One region of the Streptomyces sp. NPDC031210 genome, then DNA from elsewhere that is predicted to be linked to it. Evidence: riboswitches for the same ligand, from Rfam matches in the RefSeq annotation. Region 1 holds a riboswitch; each other region holds the start of a gene.
What was found. Region 1 has a riboswitch for cyclic di-AMP ahead of ACZ45Z_RS31750 (M23 family metallopeptidase). Riboswitches for the same ligand answer to the same signal wherever they lie in the genome.

Region 1 (7,625 bases):
GACGCGACTTCGACGGCATCACCGACGGCATCGTCATCGCGGGCATCACCGCCACCGGCTTCGCGTTCACCGAGAACGTCCTCTACCTTGGCGACGCGTTCGGCGAGGACCAGTCCCTAGGCCACTCCGGACTGGACTCGCTCACCGCGGGCACCTTCTTCATCCGGGTCATCGTGTCCCCGTTCGCCCACCCGCTCTTCACGGTCCTCACCGGCCTGGCGTTCGGCACGGCCGCCACCCGCTACCCCCGCCGCCGCGCCAGCCGCAGCGCGCTCGCCCTCCTCGGCCTGCTCACGGCGATCCTCCTGCACGCCATCTGGAACGGCGCCTCATCCCTGAGCGACCTCGGCTTCCTGCTGGTCTACGGCCTGTTCATGGTCCCCGTCTTCATCGCCGTGACCTGGCTCGCCCTCTGGGCCCGCCGCCAGGAGCTGCTCTCCCTGCGTGGTTACCTCGCCCCCTACGCCGCCGCCGGCTGGCTCGCCCCCGGCGAACCCGCGGCGCTCTCCTCCCTCAAGACCCGCGCGCTGGCCCGCGACATGGCCCGCCGCACCCACGGCCCCGCCGCCGCCCGCGCCGTCACCGAATACGCCGCTCTGGCCACCGCCCTAGCCTTCCACCGCCGCCGCGCCCACCTCACGGGCCCCACCCCCGACTTCACCACCCGAGAAGCCACCCTCCTCCACCACCTCCAACACCACCGCCCCTGGGCCCAACCGGCCCTGACCGACGCCTTCCTCAGAACACATGGGTCGGTGGACGGTCCCGCTCGGAGCGGGCAGTAACCACAGCCAAAAGGCCGTATCCAGGCGTCTACGAAAGGCCGTCGAGCACGGCGGGCGAAACGCTTCGCCCCTCCCAGCGACTGCGGTGCTGGCGCACACGCTCCACATCTATCTGGTGTTCCTTGACGCAATCCAATGCCCGAATGAATTTCTGCGTCAGGCCGTCGATCACTTCCAATCCGTCGGTGAGCTGAAGAGCGCCCCGGTCAAAAAGCGTATGACAGTTCGGGCAGAGACACAGGACGTTTTCGACCTTGTCCGGTCCGTTGTGGGGTTTGCCCAGCGCATGAATATGAGCCGCCTCGCTAATTGCATTTCCGTCGGGGGAAACCACCAGCCGCAGGCCACACATCTGGCAGGTGTTGTCGTACATCTCCTTGACCGTCCGCACGACCGCCGTATCGCGCAGCCGGCGCTCGCAGGCGAGGGCCCGACGGAATTCGTCTTCTACGTCGGTAACCGCGCCGCCGTGACTGGAGATGGGTTGCGGCTTCACCGTTTCGTCCGGAGCCAGCTCAAGGAGCCGGAACTGGCAGACGCGGAACCCCTCCTTGCCGACGGTGATCCAGTTGTCCGCCACCCGGAAAAGGCCGCAGCGCCCCGGAGATTCCTCTTCCCGATTGGCGGTGCACGCCCTTGGCATGGAGCTCTGCGTGACCCTTGAAGCGCTGTCCTTCGTACACACCCGGTGGGGTACCGAAACTCACGGAGTTCGCCGTTGTCGCCTTCGTCATGGACGCATACTTCCAACTATGCGATCACTCCACGCCACCGACGAACACACTGTGGCGACTCGCACAACTCGCGGGCAGAGGAGATCCGCACGCCGCTTCGAAAAGCATCCACACGCAAGCGTAGGCTCGGACCGACTTATCACGTGATGGGGAGGTTTCTGTGATGGCTGGTATGCCGACGAGTGTCGTTGCGGCGGGTGGGCTCGTGGCCGGGTATGGGGTGGCTCGGTGGACCAAGAAGCGGCCGTTGGGTGGGGTGGCGTTGGCGGCCGCCGGGGCGGTGGCGGCTCGGGGTTGGCAGCAGAAGGCCGGGGGTGCGACGGCGGCCGCGTTGAGCGGGGCTTATGTGGCGGCGTTTGCCGGGTCCCATCCGTTGGCCAAGAAGATCGGGGCCTGGTCTGCGGTGTTCGCGGTGGCCGGTGGGGTCGCGCTGGCCTCGTGGGCGGCGGTCGACCGGCGGGCGTCGTAGCCGGGTTGATGCAGCCGGGTCGATGCAGCCGGGTTGATCTAGCCGGGTTGTTCGTAGCCGGTTAGTCGTATCTGGGAGTTTCGTCGCCGGGATGCCGTAGCCGGGATCCCGTAGCCGGGATCCCGTAGCCGCCGGTTGATGTTGATGGGGCGGGCAAGGGTGCGGGCCGGGGCGGATGATCGTCCCGGCCCGCGACTGTGTCCGTAGGGGCCTCGGGCGCGTCGTCGGACAAACCCTGCGCCGGCGGCCCCGCTTCCGTCCCCGGGGTTGGTGGTTAGGCCGATGCCTCGTTGAGGAGGGTCAGTTCGGGGGTGGTGAGGGTGAGGTCGGCGACGGCGAGGAGGGCCGGGAGCTGGGTTGTGGTGCGGGCGCTGGCGATCGGGGCGACGACGGTGGGCTGGGCGGCGAGCCAGGCGAGGGCGACGGTGGCGATCTCGGCGGAGTGTGCCTGTGCCACCTGGTCGAGGGCGGCGAGGACCTTGCGGCCGCGGTCGGTGGCCAGATGCTTGGCGGCACCCTCGGAGCGGGCGCTGTCGACGCTCGCGCCCGGACGGTACTTGCCGGTCAGGAAGCCGGACGCGAGGGCGAAGTACGGGACCGCGCCCAGGCCGTGGCGGGCGGCCACGTCGGCGAGTTCGCCTTCGTACGTGTCGCGGGAGACCAGGTTGTAGTGGGGCTGGAGGGCCACATAACGGGCCACGCCCTCGCGGGCCGAGAAGGCCAGGGACTCGTCGAGGCGTCGCGCGGAGATGTTGGAGGCGGCGATCTCGCGGACCTTGCCGGCCTGGACGAGGTCGTCGAGGGCGGTGAGGAACTCCCCGACCTCGACCGACTCGTCGTCGTAGTGGGTGTAGTAGAGGTCGATGTAGTCGGTGCGCAGGCGGGTGAGGGACTCGTCGACCGCTCCCTTGAGGGTGGCGGCGGACAGGCCCTTGTAGTCCGGGTGGGCGCCGGCCTTGGTGGCGATGACGACGTCGTCACGGTTGCCGCGCGCCGTCAGCCAGTTGCCGATGACGGTTTCGGACTCGCCGCCCTTGTTGCCCGGCACCCAGGCCGAGTAGACGTCGGCGGTGTCGATGAAGTTGCCGCCCCCCGCCACGTACGCGTCGAGCACGGCGAAGGACTCGGCCTCGTCCGCCGTCCAGCCGAAGACGTTGCCGCCGAGGGAGAGGGGGGAGACGGAGAGCGAGCCGAGGGTCTTGTGTGTCGCGGTGGTCATGTGTTGCTGCAGCGTTGTGGGGGTGGGGAGTTATTCCGCGAGGGTGGTCCGTGGGGGTGGCGGGCTGACGGGGCGTCGGGCGATTGCGGAGGCCAGGTGGGACGCCGGGCTGACGCAGCCCCGGTGGGCATCGAGCTGACGGGCCAACCGCGTCCGACTGACAGAGCAGCCGGGCATCAGCCTGACGGGCCGGCCAGCCATCGGATGACGAGGCGGCCGGCCATCGGCCGACCCCTCAGACGCTCACCCCGTGCTCGCGCAGCCAAGGCATCGGGTCGATCGGGTCGCCGGCGCCCGGGCGGACCTCCAGGTGGAGGTGGGGGCCGGTGACGTTGCCGGTGGCGCCGACGCGGGCGATGATGTCGCCGGTGTTGACCTTGCCGGAGGTCTTCAGCATCGAGGACAGGTGGCAGAACCAGAGTTCGGTGCCGTCGTCGAGGGTGAGGACGATGCGGTAGCCGTACGAGCCGGCCCAGCCCGCCTGGGTGATGGTGCCGGAGTGCACGGCCTTGACGGGAGTGCCGGTCGGGGCGGCGAAGTCCTGGCCGGTGTGGTCCGCGGCCCAGCGGTCGCCGGCCTGGCCGAAGCTGGCCGTGAGGGTGTAGGAGGTGACGGGCGAGACGAAGTTCCGCGCCAGTTCGGCGAGGCGCTCGGCCTCCGCCTTGCGGCGTGCCGCCTCCTCGGCCTCGCGCTTGGCCTCCGCCTCCGCCGCCTTCTTGGCGGCCGCGGCCTTCTCGGCCGCCTTCTGGCTCTCGGACGCTGCCTGCTCGGCCTGTTTGACGGCGGCGGCTTCGGCGGCGTCGCGCGCTTCGCGCTCGGCGGCGCCCCGCTGCGCGTCGGCCTGCTGGAGGATGCGGTTGCGCAGGGCCTCGCCCGCGTCCTTGCCCTGGGCCGCCAGAGGGGCCGTGGCGGCGGTGGCCGGGGCGGCCGCGGAGGCGGAGTCGGCGTCCGGGTCGGATATGAGGTCGCCTATGCCGGGGAGGGACTTGGCGTCCGGAAGCTTCGCCGCGAGGTCGCCGGCCATGCCGCCGATGTCGGGCATCGAGATCGGTACCGGCGGCCGGCCCTCGGCCGTGGCGATCCCGCCCGCGCCGACGGCCGCGATGACGCCGACGCCCAGGACCGTGCCGCTGCGGGCGAGTCCGCCGCCGCGCTGCTTGGCCACCCGGTGCTTGCCGCGGACGGGACGGACGGATTCCTCGGTGGGATTCCACTCTTCCCAGGGGCCGTCGCCGTCCCGGTCGGCGGCGTCGAATCCGAAGCTGTGACCGCGGCCCTCGACGGGGCCTCCGTCGAAGGGGCTTCGCTCATCGTCGAAGCGGCTTCGCTCGGCGGGGTCGTAGGCGGACGGAGCCTCGGAGGCAGACCTGTTGGACGCCACGGGGGCGCACTCCTTTCCTTCCTTCTCGCCTACCGGGTTAGCTGACGGGTTCGGAGCAGGAAGGTCTCCTACGGGCGCCTCTGGCGGGAGGCGTCCGATTCACCCCAAGGGGATGGTTCCCCGGTTCCCTCGGCGCGGCTCGTGCGATCCGGTCCCCGTACGTCCGGGAGATTCGGCGCGGTCCGGTCATTTCGGCGCGGCTCGGCTACGCGGCGATGCGTCGCGGTGATGCGTCGCGGTGTGGCCTCACGGTGGTGCGTGCCGAGGTGCGGAATGACCGGGGTGGCGTGAAGTCCTGGGCGGGCGGGGGCTGGAGTGCGTGAAGTGCGCTTACGGGATTCGGCGTCGGCCGCGCGGTGCCGCCTCTTGCGACGGCTGGGACGACCGCGCTGCGTTATCGGACAGTAATAGAGGTGGCAGTCGATTTCCAAGCGTTCCAGCGAATCCGTACGTGCTCCGTACGAGCTTTGGCGAGGACTTTTTCACCCACCGAGGGCGCAAACCGGGCGAGTTGACCGACGGCCTTCAAACGATCTTCCGGCGATTGTGCGCCAGTTGTTATGCGGAGGGGTGCACGGCAATTACGCAGCGTGAGAGCAGTAACGTCGGAACATGGTCGTCAACGTCGCCAACGCCTTCCACAACGCGCAGACAGTGGCGGATCGGTACCGGGAATTCGCCTGGCAGCAGGCGCGCGGGCAGTCCGACGCGCACGAAGAGCTGACGTTCCGGATCAGCCAGGACACGGAGTTCTGCGAACTGCTCGCCGGCTCGCTGCCCGCCGGCAACAAGCGCCAGCCGAACCTCCTCCTCGGCGCCGTCCGCTATCTCGACGGCCCGCACGCCGAACAGGGCCCGCGCGGGGAGGCGGCGTACGGGCGGTGGCGCGAGTGGACGATCCGGCACTGGGACGAGGTCCGCTCGGTGATCATCCGCCGCTCCACCCAGACCAACGAGCCGGCCCGCTGCGCCACGCTGCTGCCGCTGCTCGCCGGCCTGCCGCAGCCGCTCGCCCTGCTGGAGGTCGGCACGTCGGCCGGGCTGTGCCTGCACCCGGACCGCTACCGGTACCGGTATCTGCCGGAGCGGGCCGCCCGTGGTGCGGAGGGCGCCGACGAGGACTTCTGGGCACCACTGGGGCAGGGGGTGGTCGAGGTGGGCGCTCCCGACAGTCCGGTGACCTTCGAGTGCCGGACGTCGGAGAGCCGGACGTACGGCTGCCGTACGTCCGAGCGCCATACGCCGGAAAGCCCGGCAGACGAGATCCCCACGCCCGAGAACCCTCCCGCCGAGTGGCCGCTGCCCGAGATCGTCTGGCGCGCCGGCATCGATCTCCATCCGCTCGACCCGGTCGCCGACCCCGACGACCTCCGCTGGCTACGGGCCCTGGTCTGGCCGGGCCAGGACGGCCGCACGGAGCGGCTGTCGGCCGCCATCGAGGCGGTACGGGCGGCGCCGCGCCCGCGGATCGTGCGCGGCGATCTGCTGGACGAGCTGCCCGCGCTGGCCGCTGAGGCCCCGGCGGACGCCACGCTCGTCATCTTCCACAGCGCCGTACTGACCTACCTCCCGCTCGCCCGCCGCGAGGAGTTCGCCGCCCTCGTCCGGTCGCTGCTCGCCGAGCGGAACGGTCCCGGGCACTGGATCTCCAACGAGCACCACACCGTCCTGCCCTGGATCACCGCGCCGGCGCACCACCTCCCACGCCCGCAGGACGCCCATCTGCTGACCCTCGCCCTGGACGAGCGCCCGGTCGCGCTCACCGGCCCGCACGGCCAGAGCCTGCGCCGACTGGTAGGGGACGGGGGGCGCGCACCCGAGGCTGACACACGCGCCTGAGGCGAAGGAGGGCACGTCACAAGCCCGTTTCCGAGCGCCCCCTCCCCCGCGTTCTCTCCCCCCTGCTCCCTTCCCTCTACGCCCCCAACGGCCGCCGCACCGCCAGCAAGGCCATGTCATCCGCCTGCGCACCGCCCGTATGCCGGGAGACCTCCTCGATGAGCGTGTCCAGGAGGATGCCGGGCGCCGGGAAGCGGCGGCCGCGCAGTTGGGCCGACGGGTCGTAGAACCGGCCGGCTGCGTCCCGGGCCTCGGTCACCCCGTCGGTGAACAGCAGCAGCAACGAGCCGGCCGGGAAGAACGTCTCGTCCGCCCGGTCCGGCCACCCGGCCACCCCGCTCATCCCCAGCGGCAGCGCCGGCTCCGCGGGAACCAGTTCGCACAGGCCGCCATCCGGGGAGAGCAGCAGCGGCGGCGGATGGCCGCGGTTGAGGACGCGGAGGACGGAAGGCTCCCGGGCCGGGATTTCCGCCAGGACGGCCGTGGTGAATCCCTCGAACTGGTCGAGTCCCGCGCGCCGCCCGCCCTCCCGTTGCAGCGCCCGTTCCAGCCGGCCGGCCACCGCCTCCAGTGTGGCCTCCTGTTCCGCCGCCTCCCGGAAGGCGCCGACGACGACCACCGCGGCCTCGACGGCCTCCAGCCCCTTGCCCCGTACGTCGCCGACGATCATCCGTACGCCGTGCGGAGTGTCCTGGATCGCGTAGAGGTCCCCGCCGATGCGGGCGTCCACCCGCGCGCCCACGTAGCGCGCGGCCACCGCCAGGCCGCCGACCCGGTCGGGTGGCAGGGGGAGCACGGCGCGCTGAGCGGCCTCCGAGACGTCCCGTACGGACGCCAGCTTGGCGTCACTCCTGCGGACGACCCGATTGATACCGAGCGCCAGGACGGCGACGACGATGACGGTCAGCGCCTCGGTGACCGACTCGTTGGCGTTCCGCGAACCGTGGTAGATCGTGACGGCCATCTCGCCGGCGATGGCGGTCACGGCGACGGCCGCGGTGCCGGTCAGGGAGTAGAGGGGAGCCGCGACGAGGGGGGCGGCGGAGAAGAACGGCGAGGCGGTGTAGCGGGCGGGAGTGCTGGCGTCGAAAACGAGGCCGCCGACGATCAGGACGAACGGCAACCAGCACACCAGGCGACGGCCGAGCGGCGACATCCGGGCACCGCGCGCACGCCGCTCCCTCTCGCCCGTACGGCC
Region 2 (7,625 bases), on a different contig from region 1:
TGTTCCTGGTGATGCAGTACGTCGAGGGCGCCGACCTCTCCGACCACCTCGCCGAACACGACCCCTACCCCTGGCCGTGGGCGGTCAGCGTCGCCGCCCAGCTCTGCGGGGTCCTGGCGTCCGTGCACGCAGTGCCGATCGTGCACCGCGACCTCAAGCCGCGCAACGTCATGGTCCGGCCCGACGGTTCCCTGGTCGTCCTCGACCTCGGCATCGCCTCCGCCCTCGACACCGACACCACCCGCCTCACCCACACCGGCTCCCCCATCGGCAGTCCCGCCTACATGGCGCCCGAACAAGCCATGGGCGGCGCCGTCGGCCCGCACACCGACCTCTACGCCCTCGGCGTGCTGCTGCACGAACTCCTCAGCGGCGACGTCCCCTTCGCCGGCTCCACCGCGCTGGGCGTGCTGCACCGCCATCTGTACGAGGAGCCCGTCCCGGTACGCCGGCTGCGCCCGGACGTCCCCGAGGCCCTCGAAGCGCTGGTGCTGCGTCTGCTGCGCAAGGACCCCCAAGCCCGGCCCGCCGACGCGCAGGAGGTCTACCAGGCCCTGGCCCCGCTGCTGCCGCCGTCCGCCGCGGGCTCCCCGGCCCTGCGACCGCCGGCCGCCCCGCTCGCCCCCATGGACCCCACCCGTCCCTTCCGGCAGCCGCACGCCCCCTGGCCGGCGCGCTCCTCGACACCCGGCCCGCCCCCGATGGCGGCCGCGGGCCCGCCGCCCGCCGCCGCGCCCCCGGCCGCCGACCCGCGGACCTCCCCCACCGGCCCCGACCCCCGCAGCGCCGCCCCCGGTCCCCGGCCGCCGGGCCCGGACGTCGCCGCCGCCGTCGACGAGGTCAAGTCCCTGCTCGACCAGGGGATGATCACCCGCGCCGTCGACATCCTCGGCGGCATCCTGCCGGCCGCCGCCGCCCGGCACGGCGCGCACTCCCCGGTCGTACGGACCCTGCGCAAGCAGTACGCCGCCACCCTCATGGACGACGGCCAGTACCGCCGCGCCCTGCCCGAACTGCGCCTGCTGGCCGGCGAATACGCCAAGGAATCCGGCCCGGGAGCGGCTCACCAGTCCCTCCTGTTCCACTACGAGGCCGCGCAGTGCCTGGAACAGCTCGGCGAGGTCGCCGAGGCGCTGGCGGAGTACCGCGCCCTGCTCCCGCACTTCGAGCGCTACCCCGACGACCCCCTGCGTCCCCTGGAGATCCGGCGCTCCATAGGCCACCTGCTCCTCGCCCAGGGCGAGCGCGGCGCCGCCCACGAGACCCTCTCGCGGCTGCTCCACGACGCCGAGCGGCTGCACGGCCCGCACCACACCTTCGCGGAGGAGATCCGGCGCACCCTGCACTGGCTCGGCCAGGTCCGGGGCTGAGAACCGCGCCGCCACACCTCCATCCGGGCGGCGCACCCAAACCGACGGACAATCGTTGGCCAAACCAGTGGCCCGGATCACACCGAGTCCTTACCATCGATCAACGCCAGACCGATGAGCCCGCCCGTCCCAGCCCCGACTGGGAGGCCCGACCAGCCGCACGGGCGCCCCGCGCCGCTTTTCGTTCCGCTCTTCGCCGGGAGGCCAAGTGTTCCGCCGTAGGACAGCGCTCTCCGTATCCGCCACCGTCGCCCTGCTCGCCGCGACGCCGCTGCTGGCCGCCTGCGGCGACGACGCGCGCCCCGGTGCCGCCGCCGTCGTGGACGGCAAGCGGATCACCGTCTCCGAGCTCCAGGCGAAGGTGCGCCAGGTGCGCGAGGCGCAGGCCGAGGCACCCCAGGGCGGTCAGCTCATCAGCGGCACCGGCCGGCTGAGCCTGGCCACCCTCAACGGCCTGATCTTCGACGAGGTGCTGGCCCGCGGCGCGAAGGACGCGGGAGTGACGGTCACCCGCCGCCAGATCCAGAAGTGGCGCGCGAAGGCCGAGAAGCGCGCGGGCGGCGCCGAACGGCTGAAGGCGATGTGGCTCCAGCAGGCCGTCGCGCCCGACGAGATCGACACCATGGCCCGCAACCAACTGCTGCTCGACGGCCTCGCCGAGAGCCTCGGCGCGGACCGCTCGCAGCCCGAGGGCCAGCGGCAGCTCGCCGAGGCGCTGTCCAAGACCTCCCGGAAGCTGGGCATCGACGTCAACCCGCGGTTCGGCAAGTGGGACGACAAGCAGGTCATCCTCGGCGAGACCAAGGACCCGTGGATCACCACCGAGCCGGCGTCCCGCCAGCGGATCTGAGACCGCCGGCCGCACGGCGGACCCGAGGGTTCGACCGGTGACCGGCCGGCACCGGGCGCCCTCGGCGCGGTGCGTTACGTTCAATGGGTGAACGCTGACGCCTCCCCCGCCGACCCCGGCGCCGCCGACCGCCCCGAGAGCGGCGGCACCGGACGCCTGGTCCTGCTCACCACCAGCCACCGGGTCGCCCCCGGCCTGCTGTCCTGGCCCGCCTGGCAGACGCTGCGCACCGCCGCCCGGGTGCTGTGCGCCGACCCCCGCCATCCGCAGCTTCCCTATCTGCGGGAGGCCGGCATCGAGGTGACGGAGGCCGCCCCCGACGCCCGCGAACTGGTCGACTACTGCCGGGCCGGGGCCCGTACCGCCGTCGTCCTGACCTCCGCCGACGGCGAGAGCGCGCTGACCGACGGCCTGGCCCGGCTGGCCGGCTCCGGCCGCGAGTCCATGCCCGACCTGGAACTGCTCCCCGGCTCCTACGACCTGCCCGGCGCCCGGCTGCTCGACCTCGTCCAGATCATGGACGAGATCCGCGCCGCCTGCCCCTGGAGCAGCATCCGTACCCACCGCGACCTCGCCAAATACGGCATCGAGGAGGCGTACGAGCTGGTCGAGGCCATCGAGGAGGGCGACCGCGCGGCGCTGCGCGAGGAGCTGGGCGACGTCCTCCTCCAGGTCGTCTTCCACGCCCGCATCGCGCAGGAGGACCCCGACGAGCCGTTCTCCCTCGACGATGTCGCGGCCGGGCTCGTCGAGAAGCTGATCCACCGCCATCCGCACGTCTTCGGCGACGAGACCGCCCACACCCCCGAGGACGTCAAGGCGCACTGGCTGCGGACGAAGGCGGCGGAGAAGCGCCGCGAGTCGGTGACGGAGGGCATTCCGCTCGGGCAGCCCGCCCTCGCCCTCGCCGGCAAGCTCGCCTCCCGCGCCCGTACGGCCGGGATCGAGGCGGTCCCGGCGGGCGAGGGCGTCGGCTACGAGCTGCTGGCGCTGGCCGTCCGCGCGGAGGCGGCCGGCACCGACCCGGAGACCGCGCTGCGCGCCGCGGCCCGCACCTACCGCGACGCGATCCGCGCGGCGGAGGGACTGCCCCCGGCCGGCCGTCAGGACGCGCGGCCCGATGAGGCGGAGGAGGAGGCGGACTCCGAACCGTTCGGGGACTGACCCGCGCGCGGCCGCCCGGCGCGGGGCCGGCGCACCACCGGGGTTACGGTCGAAACGTGCACCCCACGCCCGACACCACCCCCGCCGACGCGCCCGCGCCCGCCCCCGCCGGCTGCCCCGCCGCGGGCGCCGCCGCGCCCGCCCCCGAGCTCTTCACCTGGGAGTTCGCCGCCGACCCCTACCCCGCGTACGCCTGGCTGCGCACGCACACACCGGTCGTCAAGACGGTGCTGCCCAGCGGCGTCGAGGCGTGGCTGGTGACCCGCTACGCCGACGCGCGGCAGGCGCTGGCCGACGCCCGGCTGTCGAAGAATCCGGTGCACCACAGCGAGTCGGCGCACGGCAAGGGCAAGGTCGGCATCCCGGGGGAGCGCAGCGCGAACCTGATGACGCATCTGCTCAACATCGATCCGCCCGACCACACCCGGCTGCGGCGGCTGGTGGCGAAGGCGTTCACCCCGCGCCGGGTCGCCGAGTTCGCGCCCCGCGTCCAGCGGCTGACCGACGACCTGATCGACGGCTTCGCCAAGACCGGCGAGGCGGACCTCATCCACGACTTCGCCTTCCCGCTGCCCATCTACGCGATCTGCGAGCTGCTGGGCGTGCCGCGCGAGGACCAGGACGACTTCCGGGACTGGGCGGGCATGATGATCCGCCACGGCGGCGGACCGCGCGGCGGAGTCGCCCGTTCCGTGAAGAAGATGCGCGGCTATCTCGCCGAGCTGATCCACCGCAAGCGCGAGAGTCTCGGCGACCGGGCGGAGCCGGGCGAGGACCTGATCTCCGCCCTGATCCGGGCCTCCGACCACGGCGAGCACCTCAGCGAGAACGAAGCCGCCGCGATGTGTTTCGTGCTGCTTTTCGCCGGTTTCGAAACCACGGTCAACTTGATCGGAAACGGCGTCTACGCGCTCCTGCGGCACCCCGCGCAGCGGGCGTCGCTCCAGGAGTCGGTGCGGCGCGGGGAACGCGATCTGCTCGCCACCGGCGTCGAGGAACTCCTGCGCTTCGACGGGCCGGTCGAGCTGGCGACCTGGCGGTTCGCGACGGTGGACCTGACGCTGGGCGGGCAGCGGATCGCCGCGGGCGAGCCGGTCCTGGTGGTGCTGGCCGCCGCCGACCGCGACCCCGAGCGGTTCGACGCGCCGGACGTCCTCGACCTCACCCGGCGCGACAACCAGCATCTGGGGTACGGGCACGGCATCCACTACTGCCTGGGTGCGCCGCTGGCCCGACTCGAAGGCCAGACGGCTCTGGCGACGCTGCTGACCCGACTGCCGGACATCCGGCTTGCGGCGAATCCCGATGATTTGCGCTGGCGCGGCGGGCTCATCATGCGCGGACTTCGTTCCCTGCCGGTGGAGTTCACGCCCGAGAACGGTGCCCCGGACACGGACGGTAATTGACGGATCGTCACGCGTGTGACCTTTACGTGATCTCCGCTACACCGACTTGTGACTCCCCGTGACCCCGGCTACCTTTCCTCCGACCGACAGGCTTCACTCGATCGGCCGAAGCGGGAGAGTGGCGAACCGGTGTAACGGTGCGTCGCCTTCCGCCTGCCGATCGGACAATTCAACCGCCGCGCGAAAGGCAACCGCATGCGTTCCGGGAACGGCCGACACAGGCGCCCCCGTCAGGCACCGGCCATCTTTGTCACGGCGGGAGTGACCGGCGCGGGCATCGCCCTGCCGCTGTTCGCCGCCAGTGGCGCACAGGCCGCCGACACCGCGACCTGGGACCGGGTCGCGCAGTGCGAGAGCGGCGGGGTCTGGAGCGCCGCCTCGGGCAACGGCTTCTACGGCGGCCTCCAGCTCACCCAGGAGATGTGGGACGAGCACGGCGGCACCTCGTACGCCTCGCGTCCCGACCTCGCCAGCCGCGCCCAGCAGATCGCCGTCGCCGAGACCATCCTCGACGACCGCGGCCCGGACGCCTGGCCGAGCTGCGCGGTGAACGCCGGCCTGACCGACGACGGCCGCGCGCCGGGCGTCGACCCGGGCGGCACGCCCAGCCCGCTGCCCGACCCGTCGGACACCACCGGATCCTCCGACCCGCTGGACCCCGCCGACCCGCTGGACCCCTCCGGCTCCGCCGAGGAGCCCGACGCGTCGGACACCTCCGGATCCGACCGGTCCACCGGCGACGAGCCGACGCCCTCGCCGTCGGCGCCCGACGCCTCCGACCCGGCGGCCCCGGGCGACGAGGACGACGCGTCCCCCTCGGCCGACCCGACCGGCGGGGCCGGTGACGACCGCGACGCGGAGGACCGGACCGGCGACGGCCGTGACGCGCCCCGGGAGGACGCCGGGGCGGAGCCCGGCGCCGACCCGTCGCCCGCCAAGGGCAAGCACCGCGGCGGCGCGGACGCCGGCGAGGACGCCGCGGACACGGACGACGCGGGCAGGTCCTCGGGCCGGCACGCCTCACGCGGCGACGAGGCCGGACGTACCGGCCCGGCGGCCGACGGCGACTACACCGTCCGGCCGGGTGACTCCCTGTCAGCCATCGCCCGGGCTCATGAGCTGCCCGGCGGCTGGCCCGCGCTCTACGACCGCAACGAGGACGTCGTCGGCGCCGACGCGGATCTGATCCGCCCTGGTCAGCGGCTCGATCTGGGGAACTGACAAGGCCAGTTAGCGCCGTTCGCCCCGTTTGGCGAAAGTGAGACAAGGCTCTCGTCACGGGGGTGCGGCGCCCGGCCGGCCCGCCGTCGGCGCAAGCCGCCCGACCTGCGGAGATAGGCCCCTCTGGTGATCAAAAACGGTCAACTTGGTTCAGAACGTGGGGTTTGAACACCAAGGGGGTTCCTGCTTACGGTCGGGACCGCTCGCCAAAGCGAGCCCTTCGATCACACGCCGAATCCTGCCGGTGGTCGGAGGCAGTCGACGCGCAAGCGCCGAAGGCGGGAGCGGGGGACCCAAGGTAAGCGCCGGCCCCACCCGCGAAAGCGGGCCGACCGGCTTGGGGTGAAGCCATGTGTGATCCACACGCGGCCGGGCAACTCACATGGCCCGAACCCGACAGCTCACCTCGCAGGCGTCGGTGAGGAAACGAACGAACCATGCTGAACAACAAGGGCAAGCACCGCCGTGCGTCCAAGGCCGTCCGCGTCGCCACCCTGGCCGGCGTCGCCGGTGCCGCCGTGGCCGTCCCGCTGATGGGCGCCTCCTCCGCCTCCGCCGCGTCCGTCGCCACCTGGGACGCCGTCGCCCAGTGCGAGTCCGGCGGCAACTGGTCGATCAACACCGGCAACGGCTACTACGGCGGCCTGCAGTTCTCGAACTCGAGCTGGGCCGCCGCCGGTGGCACCCAGTACGCGCCGCGCGCCGACCTGGCCACCAAGAGCCAGCAGATCGCCGCCGCCGAGAAGCTGCTCGCCCTCCAGGGCCCGGGCGCCTGGTCCTGCGCCGGCGCCGGCAACCTGACCGCCGGTGGCCCCGCCGCCGATGTCGACACCTCCGGCGACACCGCCAAGACCGAGTCCGCGCCGCAGCAGAAGCAGGCGCCGGCCAAGCCCGAGCCCAAGAAGGCCCCGGCCCCCGCCCCGGAGAAGTCGAACGGCTCCGGCAACTACACCGTCAAGGCCGGCGACACCCTCGCCAAGATCGCCAAGGCGCACGGCAAGAACTGGAAGTCGGTCTACGCGGACAACAAGTCCGTCATCGGCGGCAACCCGAACCTGATCTTCCCGGGCCAGCAGTTCAGCGTCTGAGCCGCACCCCTCACCGGGGCCCCGGGGATCACCACGAGTCCCTCAGACCGCCCCGCCCGGCGCGCCGTCCCCCAGCGCGCCGCGGCGGGGCTTCTGCGTCCCGCCCCGCCCCGCCCCGGCCCCCGAGCCGCCGCGGGCCCGCGACCAGCTCCGTAACGCGGTATTCCCCGCTCGGCGAACAATGCCCCGATACCTGCCGTGAACTGCGCCTTTGGGCCTCTTTTCGTCCCACTGAGCGGGCCGAGGGCGAACGGATGCGCCCCGGCCCGTTAGGCTCGTGCTGCAGAACTCCAGACACCCATGAAGGAGACAACGTGCCGTCCATCGACGTCGTCGTAGCCCGCGAAATTCTCGACTCGCGAGGTAATCCCACGGTCGAGGTCGAGGTCGGCCTCGACGACGGCAGCACGGGCCGTGCCGCCGTCCCGTCCGGTGCCTCGACCGGCGCCTTCGAGGCCATCGAGCTCCGTGACGGCGACCCGAGCCGCTACATGGGCAAGGGCGTGGAGAAGGCCGTCCTGGCCGT
Region 3 (7,625 bases), on a different contig from region 1:
CCCTCTTACGGGGCGGCTCGATCGGGAACTTCGCCAGATGCCGACGCGCTTGCATACAGTGACAGAACTTCCTCGCAAGCGGATCGAAGGGACGTACATGCCCATGGGTCACACGGCCACAGAACAAGCCGGCTCCGGCGGCCTGACAGCGACCGAACACCGGCTGGCCAATGGCCTGCGCGTGGTGCTCTCCGAAGACCACCTGACCCCCGTCGCCGCGGTCTGCCTGTGGTACGACGTCGGTTCCCGCCACGAGGTCAAGGGCCGTACGGGCCTGGCTCACCTCTTCGAGCACCTGATGTTCCAGGGTTCCGCCCAGGTCAAGGGCAACGGCCACTTCGAGCTCGTCCAGGGCGCCGGCGGCTCGCTGAACGGCACCACGAGCTTCGAGCGCACCAACTACTTCGAGACCATGCCGGCCCATGAGCTGGAGCTCGCGCTCTGGCTGGAGGCGGACCGGATGGGCTCGCTGCTCACCGCGCTCGACGACGAGTCCCTGGAGAACCAGCGTGACGTCGTCAAGAACGAGCGCCGCCAGCGCTACGACAACGTGCCCTACGGCACGGCCTTCGAGCGGCTGACGGCCATGGCCTACCCGGAGGGCCACCCCTACCACCACACCCCCATCGGGTCGATGGCCGATCTGGACGCGGCTTCCTTGGAGGACGCGCGGGCGTTCTTCCGTACGTACTACGCGCCCAACAACGCCGTCCTGTCGATCGTCGGGGACATCGACGCCGAGCAGACGCTGGCCTGGGTGGAGAAGTACTTCGGGTCGATCCCCTCGCACGACGGCAAGCAGCCGCCGCGCGACGGGTCGCTGCCCGAGATCATCGGCGGCGAGCTGCGCGAGGTCGTCGAGGAGGACGTCCCCTCGCGCGCCCTGATGGCGGCCTACCGGCTGCCGCACGACGGCACCCGTGAGGCGGACGCCGCGGATCTGGCGCTGACCGTCCTGGGCGGCGGCGAGTCCTCGCGCCTCTACAACCGTCTGGTACGCCGCGACCGCAGCGCCGTCGCGGCCGGTTTCGGCCTGCTGCGGCTGGCCGGCGCGCCGTCGCTCGGCTGGCTGGACGTCAAGACGTCCGGCGGCGTCGAGGTCCCGGACATCGAGCGGGCGGTCGACGAGGAACTGGCCCGCTTCGCCGCCGAGGGGCCCACCCCGGAGGAGATGGAGCGCGCGCAGGCCCAGTTGGAGCGCGAGTGGCTGGACCGCCTGGCGACGGTCAGCGGCCGCGCCGACGAACTGTGCCGCTTCGCCGTCCTGTTCGGCGATCCGCAGCTCGCGCTGAGCGCCGTCCAGCGCGTCCTGGAGATCACCCCGCAGGAGGTGCAGGCCGTGGCCAAGGCGCGGCTGCGCCCCGACAACCGCGCGGTGCTCGTCTACGAGCCGACCGAGGCCACCGATCCGTCCCAGTCGTCCGAGGCTGCCGAGCCGGCTGAGTCCGCCGCGTCCGCCGGCATCAAGGAAGAGGAGGCGGCCCAGTGAGCGATGCCACGACCCGCGCAGAGTCCGCCACGAGCAACGGTTCGGTCATGAGCAGCATGGAATTCCACCCGCGCCCCCAGGGCGGCGCCCCCAAGCCGTGGGCCTTCCCGGCCCCCGACCGCAGCCAACTGGCCAACGGGCTCACCCTCCTGACCAGCCATCGCCCCGGCCAGCAGGTCGTCGCCGTCGAGATCAACCTCGTCGCTCCCCTGGAGGCCGAGCCGGCGGGCCTGGACGGCGTCGCCACGATCATGGCGCGCGCCCTGTCCGAGGGCACCGGAAAGCATGACGCCGAGGAGTTCGCCGCCGAGCTGGAGCGCTGCGGCGCCACCTTGGACGCGCACGCCGACCACCCCGGCCTGCGCGTCTCTCTGGAGGTGCCGGCGTCCCGGCTGGCCCGCGCGCTGGGCCTGCTCGCCGACGCGCTGCGCACCCCCGCCTTCCCCGACAGCGAGGTCGAGCGGCTGGTGCGCAACCGCCTCGACGAGATCCCGCACGAGCTCGCCAACCCCGCCCGGCGCGCCGCGATGGCCCTGTCCAAGGAGCTGTTCCCGGCCACCTCCCGCATGTCCCGGCCCCGCCAGGGCACGGAGGAGACCGTCCAGCGCATCGACGCGGCGGCCGTCCGCGCCTTCTACGACGCCCATGTGCGCCCGGCGACGGCCACCGCCGTCATCGTCGGCGACTTCACCGGCGTCGACCTGGACGCGGCGCTCGCCGACACCCTCGGCGCGTGGACGGGCTCCACCGCCGAGCCGGTGAAGGCCACGCCGATCACCGCCGACGACACCGGCCGGGTGGTGATCGTCGACCGCCCCGGCGCGGTCCAGACGCAACTGCTCATCGGCCGCATCGGCGCCGACCGGCACGACCGCGTCTGGCCGGCGCAGGTGCTCGGCACGTACTGCCTGGGCGGGACGCTCACCTCCCGCCTGGACCGCGTGCTGCGCGAGGAGAAGGGCTACACCTACGGGGTGCGCGCCTTCGGGCAGGTGCTGCGCTCGACCCCCGACGGCAGCGGTGCCGCGATGCTCGCCATCAGCGGCTCGGTGGACACCGCCTCCACCGGCCCGGCGCTGGAGGACCTGTGGCAGGTGCTGCGCACCCTGGCGGCCGAGGGGCTCACGGACGCCGAGCGTGACGTCGCCGTGCAGAACCTCGTCGGCGTCGCGCCGCTGAAGTACGAGACCGCGGCGGCCGTCGCGGGCACGCTCGCCGACCAGGTGGAGCAGCACCTCCCGGACGACTTCCAGGCGCAGTTGTACGCCCGGCTGGTCGAGACCGGCACGGTCGAGGCGACCGCGGCGGCGGTCAGCGCCTTCCCCGTGGACCGGCTGGTGACGGTCCTGGTGGGCGACGCGGCACAGATCGCCGAGCCCGTCAAGGCGCTGGGTATCGGCGAAGTGACGGTCGTCGGCGGCTGACTCGCCGAGGCGGTGCGCGGGCGGCTCGGCCGCCCTCCTGAACCGCTGGTCATAGTGTGACAAAAGGGATCCCGTGGCGTTCGCGCGCCACGGGATCCCCTTTATGTCCGGATTGCTGTGGATGGTTGCGTGGTGCCCCTGTGGCGTGCGGCACAAAGAGCCGGTTCTGTTTGCCGATTGAAAGATGTCCCGTTTAGCGTCAGTCCGGCTGTTCGTCAGAAGTACGCCGCAACCGCGGCACCGGGCAGTCATCGCCGAGTCCCCGTACGGCGCGAGCCAGGGGAGCCGGGGACCCACACGTCCCTTGGGGTGAATCGGGCCTCTCTTTGGAGGAGCCCGTAGGAGACCTTCCTGCTCCGAACCCGTCAGCTAACCCGGTAGGCGAGAAGGAAGGAAAGGACAAGCCAGCACATGGCGTTCACCCGTGCCACCGGGAAGCATCGTCGTGCGAGCCGCACCGCTCGCGCGACCCGCAACATCGCCGGCATAGCCACCCTCGCCGCCACCGGCGTCGTCGCCTCCGTCGCCTCGCCGGCGCTGGCCGCCACGGACGAGGCGCGCATCAGCGACACCGGCCTGCGACAGGCCGTCGTGCTCGGTGACGAGCTCGCCAACCGCATCGAGGCGCAGGCCGACGCGCAGCAGGCCGCCGCCGAAGCCGCCGCCGCGAAGGCGAAGGCCGAGGCCGAGGCCAGGCAGCTCGCCGAGCAGGCCAAGCAGCGCGCCGAGGAGGCCAAGAAGAAGGCCGAGGCCAGGGCCAAGGCCGAGCGTGAGGCCAAGGAGCGGGCCGCCCGCGAGGCCGAGCGCAAGCGCCTCAACGCCTTCGCCTCCCCGATCGAGGGCTCCTACGTCTCCACCGCCTACAAGGCGTCGAGCGGCCTGTGGTCCTCCGGCAGCCACACCGGCATCGACTTCCACGCCGCCTCCGGCACGTCCGTCCGCGCCGTCGGCGCGGGCACCGTGGTCGAGGCCGGCTGGGGCGGCGCGTACGGCAACAACGTCGTGATCAAGATGAACGACGGTACGTACACGCAGTACGGCCACCTGTCGTCCCTCGGCGTCTCGGTCGGCCAGACCGTCACCCCGGGCCAGCAGGTCGGCCTGTCCGGCGCCACCGGCAACGTCACCGGCCCGCACCTGCACTTCGAGGCCCGCACCGGCCCGGACTACGGCTCGGACATCGACCCGGTCGCGTACCTGCGCGGGCACGGCGTCAACGTCTGACCCACCGCTTTCCCCGAAGCCCCGGCCCACCCGGCCGGGGCTTCGGCGTTTCCCGGCCGGAGCCCGACCGGCGAAGCCCGCACCATGAGGGGTTTGCCCTCACCCTCCCGCGTACGCCGTTGGCCAAAAAATATCCATGAATACCCGGTCCCTGTCGGAAAAGCCGTCCCGGTCGAATAGAGTCACGGAAAAGTCGCCGATCGGCGGCGTTTCCAGGGGATTACGGCGGAGGCACGGACAATGCGAGGCCATATTTCCGCGCATGCGGTGTGCACGGCGATTCGCGACGACATTGTCTCCGGTGCGCTCGCGCCGGGGAGCCGGCTGATCGAGGACATCCTGGCGGCCCGCTACGGCGTCTCCAGGGTGCCGGTGCGCGAGGCGCTGCGCACCTTGCAGTCGGAGGGGTTCGTCACCACGCGCCACCACGCGGGCGCCTGCGTCGCCGAACCGACCGAGCAGGAAGCCGCCGATCTCCTCGACATCCGCGCCCTGTTGGAGCCGCTGGGCGCCGCCCGCGCGGCGACCCGCCGCAGCGCGGCCCACCTCAAGGTGCTGCGCGGCCTCGTACGGCTCGGGCGCGAGCGGGCCCGCCACGGCCACCCGGCCGACCTGCGCCAACTGGACGGCTGGTTCCACGAAACGCTCGCCCAGGCGGCCGGCAGCCCCAGCCTCACGGCGCTGCTCACCCAACTGCGGCGGAAGATCGAGTGGATGTACGTCGTCGAACTCCCGGCCCGTGTCGCCGAGTCGTGGGAGGAACACGGCGCGGTGCTCGACGCCGTGGCCAGGGGTGACGCGGACCGGGCCCGCGCCCTGATGGCCGCTCACATCGAACGCGCCCTGCCGGTCCACCGGCTGCGGCGGCCCGCCGGGACCCAGGTGAGCGTTTCGAAACAGCCCGTCAACACCGCGCGCGTCCGGCATTAACAATCGCCCCGTATACAAAGAAGGGCTCGGCAGGGTTCGGGTGGAGGGGCGGCATGGTCCGCCGCTATTCGACCCGGTGCCGTCTCGCCATGCGGGGTAATTCGCCATTCCGCGCGGGAGAGGGATATTGGGCGGGCCGCCTATTCGGCTTTCCCGCCGACCCCGCCCGCCCGACGTTCCGCCGTGCGCGCTTCGACTTTGACGCGTCCGGGAGAGATTCCGCTATTCCATGACGGCGAGGCTCGGCATTTCCGTATGCGGAAATCCCGCCGGGTGCCGGTAACGCGCGTTCCGCGCCCTCTCGTCCGTTCCGCCGCCGCCCTCTTCCTCGCCCCCGCCTCCCGACACGCGAAACGGCCCCGCGGCGGCAACCGGAGTGCGGTCGCCGCGGCGGGGCCGTGAGCGCGGGAGCCCAGGGGGTCCCGTACGGACTCAGACGGTCTCGGGCAGCTCGTCGAGGCCCTCGGCGACGAGCTTGGCCAGGCGGTCGAGCGCGACCTCGGCGCCCTCGGCGTCGGAGGCCAGCACGATCTCCTCGCCACCCTGGGCGCCGAGGCCCAGGACCGCGAGCATGGAGGCCGCGTTGACCGGGTTGCCCTCGGCCTTGGCGATCGTCATCGGGACGCCGGCCGCGGTGGCCGCACGGACGAAGATCGAGGCGGGGCGGGCGTGCAGGCCCTCGGCCCACCCGACGTTGACGCGGCGCTCAGCCATGATGTTGCCCTTCAAGTCGTGACTGTTGTCTAGACCAGTCTCTCACGCTGCCGCGACTGCTCCGGCAGCCCGCCGTCCCGGCCTGCTTGCCCTTCGTTCCCCAGCGGGGACCACGGAGCGGACGGGTCCCGTACGGCTTCCCCACGGCACCCTCGGCCCGCTCCGCACCCAGAGCGTACGCACGCCGGGCCGGTTGTCGGTGCCCGGCCGTACCCTGTCCGCATGCAGACGCCGCCGGACCTCGCCTACCCGACCCACTGGGAAGCCGATGTGGTGCTGCGCGACGGCGGAACGGCGCGCATCCGGCCCATCACCCCCGACGACGCCGCGCGGCTGGTCTCCTTCTACGAACAGGTCTCGGACGAGTCGAAGTACTACCGCTTCTTCGCGCCCTACCCGCGCCTGTCCGACCGCGACGTCCACCGCTTCACCCACCACGACTACGTCGACCGGGTCGGCCTGGCCGCCACCGTCGGCGGCGAGTTCATCGCCACCGTCCGCTACGACCGGATCAACGACCAGGGGCTGCCGGCCAAGGACCCCGAGGACGACCAGGCCGAGGTCGCCTTCCTCGTGCAGGACGCCCATCAGGGCCGCGGTGTGGCCTCCGCCCTCCTGGAGCACATCGCCGCGGTCGCCCGCGAGCGCGGCATCCGCCGCTTCGCAGCCGAGGTCCTCCCCGCCAACTCAAAAATGATCAAGGTCTTCACAGACGCCGGCTACACCCAGAAGCGCACGTTCGAGGACGGCGTGGTCCGCCTGGAGTTCGACCTCGAACCCACCGAGCAGTCCATGGCCGTGATGCGCGGCCGCGAGCAGCGCGCCGAGGCCCGCTCCGTCCAGCGGCTGCTCGCACCCGGCTCGGTCGCCGTCATCGGCACCGGCCGCGCCCCCGGCGGCCTGGGCCGCACCACCCTGCGCAACCTCCTCGACTCCGGCTTCACCGGCCGCCTGCACGCCGTCAACCACGCCTTCGCCCCGGGCATGGACCGGCTCGACCCCGAGGGCGTGCCCGCCGTGCGCTCCCTGCGGGAGATCCCCGACCCGGTCGACCTGGCCGTCATCGCCGTCCCCGCCGCCGGAGTCCCCGACGTGGTCCGCGACTGCGGTGAGCACGGCGTCCAGGGCCTGCTGATCCTGTCCTCCGGCTACGCCGAAGCGGGCCCCGAGGGCCGCGAACGCCAGCGCGCCCTGCTCCGCCAGGCCCGCTCCTACGGCATGCGGGTCATCGGCCCCAACGCCTTCGGCCTGATCAACACCGCCCCCGAGGTCCGGCTGAACGCCTCCCTCGCGCCCCGGATGCCCGGCGCCGGCCGCATCGGGCTGTTCACCCAGTCCGGCGCGATCGGCATCGCGCTGCTCAGCGGACTGCACGCCCGCGGCCCCGGCGACGGCGGCATCGCCGGCATCTCCTCGTTCGTCTCGGCCGGCAACCGCGCGGACGTCTCCGGCAACGACCTCCTCCAGTACTGGTACGACGACCCGGACACCGACGTGGTCATCCTCTACCTGGAGTCGATCGGAAATCCGCGCAAGTTCACCCGGCTCGCCCGCCGCACCGCCGCCGCCAAACCGGTCGTCGTCGCCAAGGGCGCCCGCCACCACGGCGCCGCGCCGCCCGGCCACGCCGTCCCCACCGTCCGTATCCCCGACAGCACCGTCGCCGCCCTGATGCGCCAGGCCGGCGTGATCCGCGTCGACACGGTCACCGAACTGATCGACGCCGGCCTGCTGCTGGCCTCCCAGCCTCTGCCACCGGGCCCGCGCATCGCCATCCTCGGCAATTCGGAGTCGCTGGCGCTGCTGGCCTACGACGCGTGCCTGACCGAAGGGCTGCGCCCGCA

Region 2: linked by a shared signal. The riboswitch ahead of ACZ45Z_RS11820 (transglycosylase family protein) and the one ahead of ACZ45Z_RS31750 (M23 family metallopeptidase) in region 1 are both predicted to bind cyclic di-AMP.
Region 3: linked by a shared signal. The riboswitch ahead of ACZ45Z_RS23655 (M23 family metallopeptidase) and the one ahead of ACZ45Z_RS31750 (M23 family metallopeptidase) in region 1 are both predicted to bind cyclic di-AMP.

The regions. Positions count from the first base shown of each region.
Region 1 covers NZ_JBVIHH010000026.1:41,290-48,914, reverse strand. The annotation lists gene ACZ45Z_RS31770 (PrsW family intramembrane metalloprotease) at 1-785, shown strand, start outside; gene ACZ45Z_RS31765 (HNH endonuclease) at 814-1,365, opposite strand; gene ACZ45Z_RS31760 (hypothetical protein) at 1,683-1,988, shown strand; gene ACZ45Z_RS31755 (aldo/keto reductase) at 2,263-3,207, opposite strand; gene ACZ45Z_RS31750 (M23 family metallopeptidase) at 3,443-4,588, opposite strand; cyclic di-AMP (ydaO/yuaA leader) riboswitch at 4,600-4,733, opposite strand; gene ACZ45Z_RS31745 (DUF2332 domain-containing protein) at 5,201-6,427, shown strand; gene ACZ45Z_RS31740 (PP2C family protein-serine/threonine phosphatase) at 6,504-7,625, opposite strand, start outside.
Region 2 covers NZ_JBVIHH010000005.1:99,007-106,631, reverse strand. The annotation lists gene ACZ45Z_RS11845 (protein kinase domain-containing protein) at 1-1,370, shown strand, start outside; gene ACZ45Z_RS11840 (SurA N-terminal domain-containing protein) at 1,579-2,220, shown strand; gene ACZ45Z_RS11835 (nucleoside triphosphate pyrophosphohydrolase) at 2,308-3,384, shown strand; gene ACZ45Z_RS11830 (cytochrome P450 family protein) at 3,441-4,790, shown strand; gene ACZ45Z_RS11825 (transglycosylase family protein) at 5,052-6,011, shown strand; cyclic di-AMP (ydaO/yuaA leader) riboswitch at 6,272-6,441, shown strand; gene ACZ45Z_RS11820 (transglycosylase family protein) at 6,449-7,099, shown strand; gene eno (phosphopyruvate hydratase) at 7,354-7,625, shown strand, end outside.
Region 3 covers NZ_JBVIHH010000013.1:138,880-146,504, reverse strand. The annotation lists gene ACZ45Z_RS23665 (M16 family metallopeptidase) at 104-1,489, shown strand; gene ACZ45Z_RS23660 (M16 family metallopeptidase) at 1,537-2,913, shown strand; cyclic di-AMP (ydaO/yuaA leader) riboswitch at 3,156-3,312, shown strand; gene ACZ45Z_RS23655 (M23 family metallopeptidase) at 3,325-4,137, shown strand; gene ACZ45Z_RS23650 (GntR family transcriptional regulator) at 4,378-5,067, shown strand; gene ACZ45Z_RS23645 (HPr family phosphocarrier protein) at 5,500-5,781, opposite strand; gene ACZ45Z_RS23640 (bifunctional acetate--CoA ligase family protein/GNAT family N-acetyltransferase) at 6,004-7,625, shown strand, end outside.